Regions from separate parts of the Streptomyces sp. NPDC093018 genome, predicted to be linked through region 2. Evidence: riboswitches for the same ligand, from Rfam matches in the RefSeq annotation. Region 2 holds a riboswitch; each other region holds the start of a gene.
What was found. A riboswitch is a leader RNA that binds a small molecule or an ion and turns the genes downstream of it on or off. The one in region 2 is predicted to bind cyclic di-AMP.
Positions count from the first base shown of each region.

Region 1: linked by a shared signal. The riboswitch ahead of AB0N90_RS28875 (transglycosylase SLT domain-containing protein) and the one ahead of AB0N90_RS15890 (M23 family metallopeptidase) in region 2 are both predicted to bind cyclic di-AMP.
Region 3: linked by a shared signal. The riboswitch ahead of AB0N90_RS34010 (C40 family peptidase) and the one ahead of AB0N90_RS15890 (M23 family metallopeptidase) in region 2 are both predicted to bind cyclic di-AMP.

Region 1 covers NZ_JBFBFF010000016.1:12,127-16,226, reverse strand. The annotation lists gene AB0N90_RS28885 (FAD-dependent oxidoreductase) at 1-1,160, shown strand, start outside; gene AB0N90_RS28880 (HAD family hydrolase) at 1,360-2,223, shown strand; gene AB0N90_RS28875 (transglycosylase SLT domain-containing protein) at 2,217-2,702, opposite strand; cyclic di-AMP (ydaO/yuaA leader) riboswitch at 2,708-2,923, opposite strand; gene AB0N90_RS28870 (polyprenyl synthetase family protein) at 3,457-4,100, shown strand, end outside.
Region 2 covers NZ_JBFBFF010000005.1:555,827-559,926, reverse strand. The annotation lists gene AB0N90_RS15900 (PrsW family intramembrane metalloprotease) at 1-594, shown strand, start outside; gene AB0N90_RS15895 (aldo/keto reductase) at 596-1,540, opposite strand; gene AB0N90_RS15890 (M23 family metallopeptidase) at 1,620-2,675, opposite strand; cyclic di-AMP (ydaO/yuaA leader) riboswitch at 2,683-2,852, opposite strand; tRNA gene AB0N90_RS15885 (tRNA-Met) at 3,153-3,226, opposite strand; gene AB0N90_RS15880 (dihydrofolate reductase family protein) at 3,273-4,100, opposite strand, start outside.
Region 3 covers NZ_JBFBFF010000022.1:121,961-126,060, forward strand. The annotation lists gene AB0N90_RS33990 (8-amino-7-oxononanoate synthase) at 1-18, shown strand, start outside; gene AB0N90_RS33995 (DUF397 domain-containing protein) at 109-333, opposite strand; gene AB0N90_RS34000 (helix-turn-helix transcriptional regulator) at 344-1,207, opposite strand; gene AB0N90_RS34005 (ATP-binding protein) at 1,421-1,879, shown strand; gene AB0N90_RS34010 (C40 family peptidase) at 2,033-2,506, opposite strand; cyclic di-AMP (ydaO/yuaA leader) riboswitch at 2,510-2,740, opposite strand; gene AB0N90_RS34015 (hypothetical protein) at 3,081-3,389, opposite strand; gene AB0N90_RS34020 (ATP-dependent Clp protease proteolytic subunit) at 3,397-4,023, opposite strand.

The sequences.
Region 1 (4,100 bases), on a different contig from region 2:
CCGCCCATCTGCGGGCGCGCGGCCTGCCCGTACGGGTCTTCGGCGACCCCATGGTCAGCTGGCGCGCCCATATGCCCGAGGGCATGCTGCTGAAATCGACCCCCGCCGCCTCCAGCCTCGACTGCCCGCAGCCCGGCCACACCCTCGCCGACTACTGCGCCGCGGCCGGGCTCCGGCGGCTGGTCAGCGACGAGGACGTGATCCCGGTGGAGACCTTCATCGGGTACGGCGAGTGGTTCCAGCGGCGGCTCGTGCCGCAGCTGGAGCGGGTGCGGGTGGTCTCCGTGGAGCCGGCCGGGCGGGACGCGGGCCGGGGCTTCGAACTCAAGCTGGACTCGGGCGAGTCGTTCGTCGCGCGGGCGGTCGTGGTGGCCACCGGGCTGTCCGGCCTCGCCCATCTCCCGGCCGAGCTGCGACGGGCGGCCGGTGCCGAGCCCGCTCCCGGGGGCCCCGTCTCGCACAGCTCCCAGCACCATGACCTCACGCGGTTCGCCGGCAAGGAGCTGATCGTGGTCGGCGCCGGGCAGTCCGCGCTGGAGACGGCCGCGCTCGCGGCGGAGGCCGGGGCCCGGGTGCGGGTGGTGGCGCGGGGGCGCGGCCGGGTCGCGTTCGGGGCGCCGCCCTGGGAGCAGCCGAGGCTGCGTCCCGAGTCGCCGTTCGGGCGGGCCTGGTCGCTGTGGGCGTTCAGCTACTGCCCGCACCCCTACCGCTTCCTGCCCGAGCCCACCCGGCACTTCCTGGTGCGCCGGGTGCTCGGCCCGCTCGGCGCCTGGTGGCTGCGGGAGCGGTTCGAGGGCGCCGTCCAGGTGACGGACGTCGAGCGGGTGCTGGGCGCGGCGGCGGAGGACGGCGGCCCGGTGCTGACCGTGCGCACGCACGGCGGCCGCGTCGAGCACCTCACCGCCGACCATGTCGTCGCCGCGACCGGCTACCGGGTGGACATCGCCGCGATGGACTTCCTCGGCCCCACCCTGCGCACCCACCTCGCCACCAGCCGCGGCACCCCGCGCCTGGGCGCCGGCTACGTCTCCTCGGTCCCCGGCCTCTACTTCACCGGCCTGCCGGCCGCCTCCTCCTACGGCCCGGTGATGCGCTTCGTGTGCGGCACGGAATTCGCCTCACCGAGGCTGGCGGGACATCTGGCGGGGGCGCACGGGTGAGCACCGGTGGCGGGGAGCGGGGGCGCACGGGTGAGCACCGGGGCGGGGCCGGACAGCCGCCCCCGCCCCCGTCCCCGCCCCCATCACCACGTCCCCCAAGCCCACTTGAAGTCACCTCCCACACAAGTCCGGGTAATGACACGGGAGTCGGGGTGGGACGCACAGGCCGGTGGAGGGGGTGGGTCCGTATTCTCGGATCATGGTTTCCTCCCCCGCGTACGCACTGATCGCCACCGACCTGGACGGGACGCTGCTGCGCGGCGACGACACCGTCTCCGAGCGTTCGCTGGCCGCGCTCGCGCGGGCGGAGCGGGCCGGGGCCCGGCATCTGGTGGTCACCGGCCGCCCGGCCCCCAGAGTCCGCCCGCTGCTGACCGCCCTCGGCAGTACGGGGCTCGCGGTGTGCGGGCAGGGGGCGCAGGTGTACGACGCCGGGTCCGGCCGCATGCTGTGGTCGGTCCGGCTGGACCGGGAGCTGGCCGAGACCGCGCTCGGCAAGATCGAGGCGGAGGTGGGCCCGGTGTTCGCGGCCGTCGACCAGGACGGCACGGACGGGCTCACCCTGATCGAACCCGGATACCGGATGCCGCATCCGACCCTGCCCGCGGTCGGGGTGGCCCGGCGCGACGATCTGTGGGGCGCGCCGATCAGCAAGGTGCTGCTGCGCCACGCCACCCTGTCCGACGACGAGTTGGCGGCGGCGGCCCGCTCGGTGGTGGGCTCGCTGGCCACGGTCACGATGTCGGGACCCGGGACCGTGGAGCTCCAGCCGTGCGGGGTGACCAAGGCGACCGGCCTCGCGCGGGCCGCCGAGCGGCTCGGGATCCCCGCGGCGGACGCCCTCGCCTTCGGTGACATGCCCAACGACATCCCGATGTTCCGCTGGGCGGCGCACGGCGTCGCGATGGCGAACGCCCACCCCGAGCTGAAGGCGGTCGCCGACGAGGTCACGACGTCGAACGAGGACGACGGCATCGCCGTCGTCCTCGAAAGGCTGTTCCCGGCCGGACGGCCGGGAACAGCGGGGGTGCCGAAGGCCCTGGGGCCCGGCGTCGGTCAGTAGGCGCCGTTGACGTTGTCGATCGAGCCGTACCGCGCCGCCGCGTAGTTGCAGGCGGCGGTGATGTTCGCGACCGGGTCGTAGATGTTGAACGACGTTCCGGCCACGTGGTACGCGTTGAAGGTCGGGTCGATCACCTGGAGCAGACCCTTGGACGGTATGCCCTTGGCCGCGTTGGAGTCCCACAGGTTGATGGCGTTCGGGTTGCCCGAGGACTCGCGGATGATGTTGCGGTGGATGCCGTTGTAGGAGCCCGGGATGTGCTTCTCGGCCATGATCGCGAGGGACTCGCGGATCCAGCCGTCGAGGTTGTTCGGGTACCCGGCGGGCGTGGTGGCGGCCGAGGTCGTACCGGTGGTGGCGGACGCGGTCGCCGCGCCCACGAGGGGCATGGCGAGCACGGCCGCGCCGGTGCCGGCGACGGCGATCAGACGGACGAGACGGTTGGCGCGGGTACGACGCGGCTGAGCGGCAGCAGACATGGGGGCTTTCCTCTCCTACGCCTGCGAGGTGAGCTGTCGGGTTCGGGCGGGGAGGTGCCCGGTCGCGCCCCGTGAGAGGCGTGGCTTTACCCCAAGCCGTCCGGTGCGAACACGCGGTGCGGCGCGCTGTGTCACGCGCTGCGCCATGTGAGTCGTCCGGTTCGGCGACTTACCTGGGTCCCCCGCTCCTGCCGTACGAATGAGTTCGTCGATGGGTGTACGGGCGGCGGCAGGATTAGGCGTCCGCCCGATGGCTCGGGAACGTATGCGAGAGCACATGCCGGGAACAAGCGCTGAATTGTTATATCGAGGCATTTGGCCTTGATCATCAGCCTATGGGGTACTTGATCCTTTGCGAATGCCAACGCTCAACTCGCTTACGACACGCGGCGAGAGGGGGTGTCGGCGGGTTACCGGCGGGAAGTCGGCCAGGTGACCCAATTCACGAAATGGCAAACTGTGGAAAATCGGGCATGGGGGATTCGTCCCTCGGTGGGGCGGAGTCGATACTCCGCTCATCTCCGAGGTCACGATGAAGTTCCCGATTACCTGTTAAGTGGATAAATGTCCGTTGTCATCATCCGAGCGGGGGTATGCCGGTCATGATCCGTTACCGCCCGGGCTGGACGGGTGGGTGCGGGGTGGGCGCTATCGGTGATCGAAACCGGACCGGATACGCTGACTTGAGTGATGGCAGCGACCTATCGACAAACCGCGTAATCGGCAGCAGACACCAGCAGACAGGAGACCCCTCGTGACCGTCGTCGGGCCGTTCGGGCTGAGCGTGCGGGACCAGGCTCTCGAAGCCGATGTCCAGGCCGGATTGGCGGCTGTCGAGGAAGGCCTGCTAGAGGCCACGAAGAGCGAGGTCCCGTTCATCACGGGGGCCGCGCAGCACCTCGTACGGGCCGGCGGCAAGCGCTTCAGGCCGCTGCTCGTGATGCTCGCGGCGCAGTTCGGCGACCCCTACGCGCCCGGAGTGGTGCCGTCGGCCGTGGTCGTGGAACTGACCCATCTGGCCACGCTCTACCACGACGACGTCATGGACGAGGCCGCCGTACGCCGGGGCGTGGACAGCGCCAACACCCGCTGGGGCAACTCCGTCGCGGTCCTCACCGGCGACTTCCTCTTCGCCCGTGCCTCCCAGATCCTCGCCGACCTCGGCCCCGAGGCGGTCCGGGTCCAGGCCCTCGCGTTCGAACGCCTGGTCACCGGCCAGATCCTGGAGACCGCGGGACCCACCGACGGCCGCGACCCGGTCGAGCACTACCTCGACGTCCTCGGCGGCAAGACCGGCTCGCTGGTCGCGGTGTCCTGCCGGTTCGGCGCGATGATGTCCGGCGCCGACGAGACGGTCGTGGACGTGCTCACCCAGTACGGCGAGCGGCTCGGCGTGGC
Region 2 (4,100 bases):
GCCTTCATGCTGCCCGTGTTCGGGCTGCTGACCTGGCTCGGGATCTGGACCCGGCAGCGGGAGCTGCGCACGGTGCGCGAGGAGCTGCCGACGTATGTGCTGGCCGGCTGGCTGGGTCCGGCCGAGCCCTTCGCGCTCAGCTCGATGCGGGCCCGCCGGATGGCCCGCGACTACGCCCGCCACCACGCCGGGCGCCCCACGGCGCGCGCGGTCGCGCAGTACGAGACGTACGCCACCGCCCTCGCGCAGCTGCGGGCGCGGGGCCGCCGCGGCCGGGCGGGCGCGGACTTCGCCGCCCGTGAGCGGGAGCTGCTGGAGCAGCTGTGGCAGCGCCGGGAGGCCGCCCGCCCCGCCCTGGAGTACGCGGCCCGCAGGGCGGCCCCCGCCCCCGTCCCGCCGGGCTGGGCGCCCGCGCCGTACGGGCACGCGTATGTACGGGGGCCGGGGCCCGGGTACGGCCCCGGGTACGGGTATCCGCAGGGCCCCGGACATGGCTACGCGCAGGGCCCCGGCCCCGGACACGCGCAGGGACCGGGTCCCGGGTACGGCTACCCGGCGGCGCCGTACCCGTCGTACAACCCGTACCGGATGTGACCTACGCCGAGGCGTCCGTCAGCCGCTTCAGTTCGTCGTCCGTCAGCTTCAGGTCGCCGACGGCCAGCAGCGGCGGGAGCTGCTCCAGGGTGCGGGCCGAGGCGATGGGCGCGGTGACGGTCGGCCGGGCGGCCAGCCAGGCGAGGGCGACGGTGGCGTGCGCGGCGTCGTGCGCGGCGGCGATCTCGTCGAGGGCGGCGAGGACCTTCTGGCCGCGCTCGGTCTCCGCGTACTTCGCGGCCCCGCCGGCACGGGCGCTGTCCACCGTCGCGCCGGGCCGGTACTTGCCGGTCAGGAAGCCCGAGGCGAGCGCGAAGTACGGCACCGTGGACAGGCCCTCGCGGGCGACGAGGTCCTGGAGCGGGCCCTCGTAGGTGTCCCGGGAGACCAGGTTGTAGTGCGGCTGGAGCGCCACATAGCGGGCCAGGTTCTCGCGGGTGGAGAAGTCCAGGGACTCCTTGAGCCGCTCGGCGCTGATGTTGGACGCGGCGATCTGCCGGACCTTGCCGGCCTTCACCAGCTCGTCCAGCGCGCCGATGATCTCCTCGACCGGCACCTCGGGCTGGTCGAAGTGGGTGTAGTAGAGGTCGATGTGGTCGGTGCCCAGCCGGGCCAGGGAGGCGTCGGCGGCGGCCCTGATGTTGGCCGCGGACAGGCCCTTGTACTGCGGGTGCTGGCTGACCTTGGTGGCGATGACGACGTCGGAGCGGTTGCCGCGGGCCTTGAGCCACTTGCCGATGACGGTCTCGGACTCGCCGCCCTGGTGGCCCTCGACCCAGGCGCTGTAGGAGTCGGCGGTGTCGATGAAGTTGCCGCCCGCGGCCGCGTACGCGTCCAGGACGGCGAAGGAGGTCTGCTCGTCGGCGGTCCAGCCGAAGACATTGCCGCCCAGGCAGAGCGGGAAGACCTCAAGGTCGGAAGAGCCCAGTGTGCGCAGAGAAGTCATGCTTCACATCAACACCGGCGGCGAATGATCGCATTCCGCCGCCGGTGCGGAGATCCGCGCGGATTCCGCGCGGATCTCGTCAGGGGTTGAGGCCCTTGTCGCGCAGCCAGGGCGCGGGGTCGACGGCGGTGGCCTGCCCGTTCGGGTGGACCTCCAGGTGCAGATGCGGCCCGGTGACATTGCCGGTGGCGCCGACGCGGCCGATGACCTCGCCGGTGCTGACCTTCTGGCCGACCGAGACATTGATCGAGGACTGGTGGCAGAACCACAGCTCGGTGCCGTCGTCCAGGGTGAGGACGGTGCGGTAGCCGTAGGCACCGGCCCAGCCCGCCTGGGTGACGGTGCCGCCGTGCACGGCCTTGATCAGGGTGCCGGTGGGGGCGGCGAAGTCGAGGCCGGTGTGATAGCCGGAGGACCACATGGCGCCGGGCTGCCCGAAGGTGCCGGTGATCGTGTACGAGACGACGGGCAGCGTGTACTGCTTGGCCAGCTCGGCCAGCCGCTTGGCCTCGGCCGCCTTCTTGGCGTCGGCCTCCGCCTTCTCCTTGGCGGCGGCGGCCTTGTCGGCGGCCTCCTTCTCCGCCTTGGCGGCCGCGGCGTCGCTCTGCTGCTGGGCGGCAGCGACCATCGCGGCGGTGGCCTTGCTGTCGGCCTGGCCCTGCTGCTGCTCGGCCTGGGCCATGATCCGGTTGCGCAGGGCCTCGCCGGCGCCGCTGTCCTTGGCGCCCTCGGTGGTCTGCCCGAGGTCGGTGAGCGCGGTGGCGGGCTCGGCCTTGGACGCGTCGGCGGAGTCGTCGCCGAAGAAGTGCTCGACGGTGGACAGGTGCGGCACCGAGACGTTCGGCATGTCCGGCATCGAGATGGAGACCGGCGGCTTGCCGGTGTTGGCGCTGGCGATGCCGCCCGCGCCGACGGCGGCGATCACACCGACGCCGAGAACGGTGGAGCTGCGGGCGAAGCCGCCGCGCTGCTTGGCGACGCGGTGCCGGCCGCGGACCGGGGTGACGGTCTCCTCGGTGGGGTTCCACTCCTCCCAGGGTCCGTCGTCGTCGAAGGCGGGGCCGGGGCCGAACGACTCGGGTTCACGCTGGGCGGGCACGAACGGGGCTTCTGGGGCAGGGCGGTTGGACGCCACGGGGGCGTGCTCCTTTCCTTCCTCCGCCTACCGGGTTAGCTGACGGGTTCGGAGCAGGAAGGTCTCCTACGCGCGTATACCGCTCGTGGACCGGTTCGAGTCCGCGACGGTGTCCGCGTGATTCACCCCAAGGTGGTGGTTCCCCGGTTCCCTTACGGGATTCGGCGCGTGCGCACGGAGCCGCCTCGGGTGACGGCTGGGACGACCGCGCTGCGTTATCGAACGTTAATAGACCCGGGGGGAACTTTCCAAGCCGTTCGGCTTGATCATTAACGCTTCGACCCGTGGACTTACCGCCCAGCGGGCCGCCAAACCGGGCGAGTTGACCGGGGTTCAGGAGTCATCGAGTTTTTGACGGTGACTCAGACGTTATGCGCAGGGCGGTCGCACGGTCACTACGGGTAACCCCCGTATCCGGGGTCCGGAAAACACTCAGGGCCGGAATCCATCAACTGGATTCCGGCCCTGAGATATCAGTAGCGGGGACAGGATTTGAACCTGCGACCTCTGGGTTATGAGCCCAGCGAGCTACCGAGCTGCTCCACCCCGCGGCGATGTCTCTACTGTACGCCATCACCGGGGTGGAAAGCACATCGGTTACGACGGGCCCCCGGACCGGCCCGGCAGATGCCGGTTCGGGGCCTTGGCCAGGTCCTCGTACTCGGGCAGTACGAGGACCTCGGCGCCCGCGCCGGTCAGCACCCCCGTGCCGTCGGCCGCCACCACGAACGTGTCCGGCTCGCGCCAGGCGGTCACCACCCGGCGCACCCCCGCCCGCAGGATCAGCTCGGCGCAGGGCGCGGGACGGGAGGCGCGGCGGGCGCAGGGCTCCAGGCTGCTGTAGACGGTGGCGCCGGGCAGCCGGGGGTCGGCGGGGTCGGTCCTGGCGAGCGCCGCCTCCTCCGCGTGCACCACCGGGTCCGTGCCCTCCCGGGAATGGCCGCGGGCCAGCTCGGTGCCGTCGGCGGCGACCACGACCGCGCCGACGCTGAAGGCCGTCTCCGAGGGCGGGCACAGCGCGGCCAGCTCGCAGGCGGTGCGCAGCCAGTGCCGGTCGGCCGCGGTGGGCAGCGGGCCGGTGCCGGGCGCGGTGGGCTCGTAGCGCAGCAGCACGACGTCCTCGATCCGGCGGGACTCGACGAGCCGCAGCCGGCCCTCCTGGTAGCGGCCGGGCCCGAACAGCCGCGGGGCGGCCGGATCGCCCACGATCAGCGGGGCGAGGGCCAGCTGGAGCTCGTCGGCGAGGCCCTGCTGGAGGAGCTGGGTGTGCACGGCCGCGCCGCCCTCCACCATCAGCCGGCCGACCCCGCGCTCGGTGCGCAGATGGCCGAGCAGCGCCCGCCAGTCCAGCTCCGGGCCGAGCGCGACGACCTCGGCGGCGCCGCCGAGCAGCCGGGCGGCCTTCGCCGCGCCCCGGTCGGTGGT
Region 3 (4,100 bases), on a different contig from region 2:
GGCGAAACACGGCCATGAGTCGGCGTGACACGGCCGTGCTCCGCGGCTGATCGGGTCCGACGGGTGTGCCGACCGGTGCTGCGAGCGTCTCGGCCGGTCCGGGGGGTTTCAGCGGAGCGCGGCCACGAAGCCGGCCCAGCTGTCCGCGGAGAAGAGCAGCGCGGGTCCGGTGGGATCCTTCGAGTCGCGCACGGCGAGCAGCCCGGACCGGGGTCCGGAGCGTGGCCGTGCCGTCTCCACGCAGTTGTTGGCTCCCGTGCTGTAGCTGCTGCGCAGCCAGCGCACGTCGTACAGGTCGGTACTGGCAGGGACGTTCCGAGGCAGAGCTGACAATGGTGCCTCCTTACGCGCCGTCACCTATCCCGGCGATGTAGTCCAGCGAATCGTGGGGGGAAAGAGCGTGCTCCTGGAGGTTCTGGAAGGCCTCCGAGTACGCCCGGAGGTCTTCTTTCCGCTCCAGGTAGAGGCTACTCGTCAACTGGTCTAGAACAACCACATCGAGATCAGAAGTGCTCGGAAATGAGAAAATAACGAAAGGCCCGGTGAGGCCGACATGTGCTCCCGCCCCGAACGGCAGTACCTGGAGCCGCACTTGGGGCAACCGGGCGGCCTCCATGAGCCGCTCCAGCTGGTGCGCCATCACCTTGGGACCGCCCACCTCGCGGCGCAGCACCGCCTCGTCCAGGACCGCGGACAGCTCCAGCGGCGGGTTCGAGCGCAGCACGTCCTGGCGGGCCAGGCGCACCTCCACCAGCGCGTCCAGGCGCTCCTCGTCCAGGTCCTTGACGGCCGCCCGGGTCACCGCGCGGGCGTAGTCGGCCGTCTGGAGCAGACCGGGTACGACGGTCGTCTCCAGCGTGCGCATCGCGCCGGCCTGCGACTCCAGGCTGATGAAGTCCCGGTACGTCGGCGGGAGCACCCCGCGGTAGGCGTGCCACCAGCGGTTGCGGTCGCCATCGCCGTCCTCGGAGCCCGCCAGCATCAGCAGCAGCTCGCGCAGCTGGACGTCGCGCACGGCGTAGGCGTCCAGAAGTAAGCGAAGATCGGCCGGTTTCACACCACTGGCACCCGTCTCGATACGGCTCACCTTCGACTGGTGCCAGCCGACCAGACGGGCCGCCTCCCCACTGGTGAGCCCCGCACCGGTGCGCAGCGTGCGCAGTTCGGCACCCAATTTGCGGCGGCGCACTGCCGGCCCGTTCTGCATGGGCTCCTCCTTACTCCTTACGGGCCGCCCGAATACGGTCTCCCGTCGCAGAGTTCACCGCATCGAGCGACAGATATATGCATATCTCGGTGGATCGCTCCCCGTGACCGCTCCGGTGGTGGCAGTCTGACGAGGAAGCACCAGTCCGGGACCGTACTCGAACCATCCGCTCCATGTAGGACTCCGGTCCCGTGGGAAAGGGACGACGTCGCCATGGCAGACCACCTGGAAGCATCCGTCACTCTGCCGAGCGATCCCGCCTCGGTCGCCGCCGCGCGGTCGTACGTGGTGAGCACCCTGGCGGAGTGGGGCCTGCCCGCGGACGCCGAGGCGGCCGACACGGTGCGGCTGATCGTCTCCGAACTGGCCACCAACGCCGTACAGCACACCTTCGGGCAGTCCCCGACCTTCACGGTCGACATCGCGCTGGAGCGCGACGAACAGCTGCGCATCGGGGTCACGGACAGTCATCCGCGCTTCCCCAAGAGACTGCCCGCGGCCGTGCAGCAGGACAACGGCCGCGGCATGGTCATCATCCGCTGGCTCACCGCCGAGTGCGGCGGCAGGCTCCGCGTCCGCCCCACCCGGGAGGGCGGCAAGACGGTCTCCATCGAACTGCCCTGGACCGTGCCGGCCGAACCGGTGGCGACGACGGGCCGGCAGGAGCCGTAGCGGGGGAGCCCGACGCGAAGCCGCGAAACGTTCATCCGGCGGGTGCGCGGGACCCGTCCCGGGCCGCCCGGGGGCTAAAGGCGGCGCCGAGTGAGGGGAAAAGGCACAAGGAGCGGCCCGGTGGCTGGAGTCGCTCCCCCGTGCGCGGGCGGGTCAGCTGACCCGGCCGTACCAGACGCTCTTGGTCCAGATCTTCTCCAGCCGCACCACGGAACCGCTCTTGGGCGCGTGCCAGATCTTGTTGTGACCGGCGTAGATGCCGACGTGGTAGACGTTCGAGCCGTAGTGGAAGAACACCAGGTCACCGGCTCTGCGGCTGCCGGAGGAGATGTGGTGCGTCTTGTTGTACTGCTGCGCGGCGGTCCGCGGCAGCTTCTTCCCGGCCTTCTTGAACGAATAGAGCGTCAGCCCCGAGCAGTCGAACCGTCGCGGCCCGATGGCCCCCCACTGGTACGGGGCGCCCTTCTTGGACGCCGCGATGTTCAGGGCCTTCGTCGCCATCGTCGCGGCCGAGGCATCGGTGGAGAGGCCAGGAACCGCGATCGAGCCGCCCACGGCGGCCAGGGTGAGGGCCGAGGCCGTACCGGCACGGGCCATCAGCGACGGGACACGATTGAGCGCAGTCATGCGCAACCCTTCGTCAGCCGCCTGTGAAGGATGACCTGTCGGATTCGGGCTGGCGAAGTAGCCCGGCCGCGTTGCCACGGCTTCACCCCAAGGGCCACCCGAAGCGCTCGTCCGTCCGTTCACACGGACTGCCGACCGTTCCGGGGACCCGTACTGCCTGGGTCCTCCACTCCTGCCGATCCACTCCTGTCGACCGGTCATCCGGGCGGCGGCAGGACTCGGCGTCCGCCCGGACCGCCCCGCCGCGGTGGCGGGGGCTTGTCGTCAGACAGGGATCTTCACCCACAGCTGTCCGAAAATCCCAACGGAATCGGGGATTTGTGGCGTTACTCACCACTCGCCCGTTCGGGTGGAAGCTGCTCTGTTCGATGCTCCGTCAGTTCCGGTACGTAGCCCCGGACCTGGGAAAAGACGGCCGCGCGCGGAGCACGGACCCGGCCCGCGCGCAACTCGGGAGAACCGGAAACGGATCCGGATATACACCGGTCGGCGGTACATCGTTCGGACCGTTTCGCGCCCGGACCCGGCGGCCGCGCGGACACCTCGCACCCACCGGATCCGGCGACCGTCCGGATCAGCCCACGGCGTCCGGCGGGAGCGCGACGCGAGCGACCCGGCGCTCACCGTCGAGCACCCGCAGCGCCCGTGCCAACGTGCCCCCGTGCACCTCCCGCTCGCCCCGGTCGTGCATCAGCTCCAGCGCGGCGCGCAGCTCTTCCGCCTTGCGCACCAGCGCCTGCGCGGCGCGCAGCCCGCGATAGGTGTCCCCGTCGCGCGCCGGGTTGATCCTGCCGAGCAGATCGACCACCGCCAGATAGTGGTCGACCAGCTCGCCCTCCGCGTGCGTCAGCGCCGGCAGCGGCGGCAGCTCCTCGGGCAGCACGGCCCGTTCACCGCTCGCCGGGGAGGTCCCGGCGGCCGGGCACCACGCCGTCCACCAGGCCGTACGACCGCGCGCCCGGCGCGTCCAGCATCAGATCGCGCTCCAGATCCTGATGGACCTGCTCCTCGGTGCGCCCGGTGTGCCGGACCAGCATCTCCTCCATCAGGGTGCGCAGCCGGACCAGTTCTTCGGCCTGGATGAGCAGATCGCTCGGCTGGCCCTGCGCAGGCTCGGGCAGCTCGGGCTGGGAGAGCACCACACGCGCGCCGGGCAGGGTGAACCGCTTGCCGGGGGTACCGGCGGCCAGCAGCACGGCGCCGACCGAGGCGGCCTGGCCCAGGCAGTACGTCTGCACCTCGCAGGTGACGTACTGCATCGTGTCGTAGATCGCCGTCATCGCGTGGAACGAGCCGCCCGGGCAGTTCAGGTACAGCGTGATGTCCCGGTCCGGGTCCAGGTGTTCGAGGTGCATGAACTGGGTGATCACATCACTGGCCGCCGCCTCGTCCAGGGGCGTCCCGAGGAAGACGACCCGGTTCTCGAACAGCTTCGAGTAGGGATCGAGCCTTCGCTCCCCGAAGTTGGTGCGCTCGGTGAACTCGGGCAGGACGTAACGGGCGGACGGTCGGGACATCTGGGCACACCCCTCCTCACGGCGGAGACCGGCGATCTCCGACTTCTGTACAGAATGTACAGGACGTACCTGCCGTT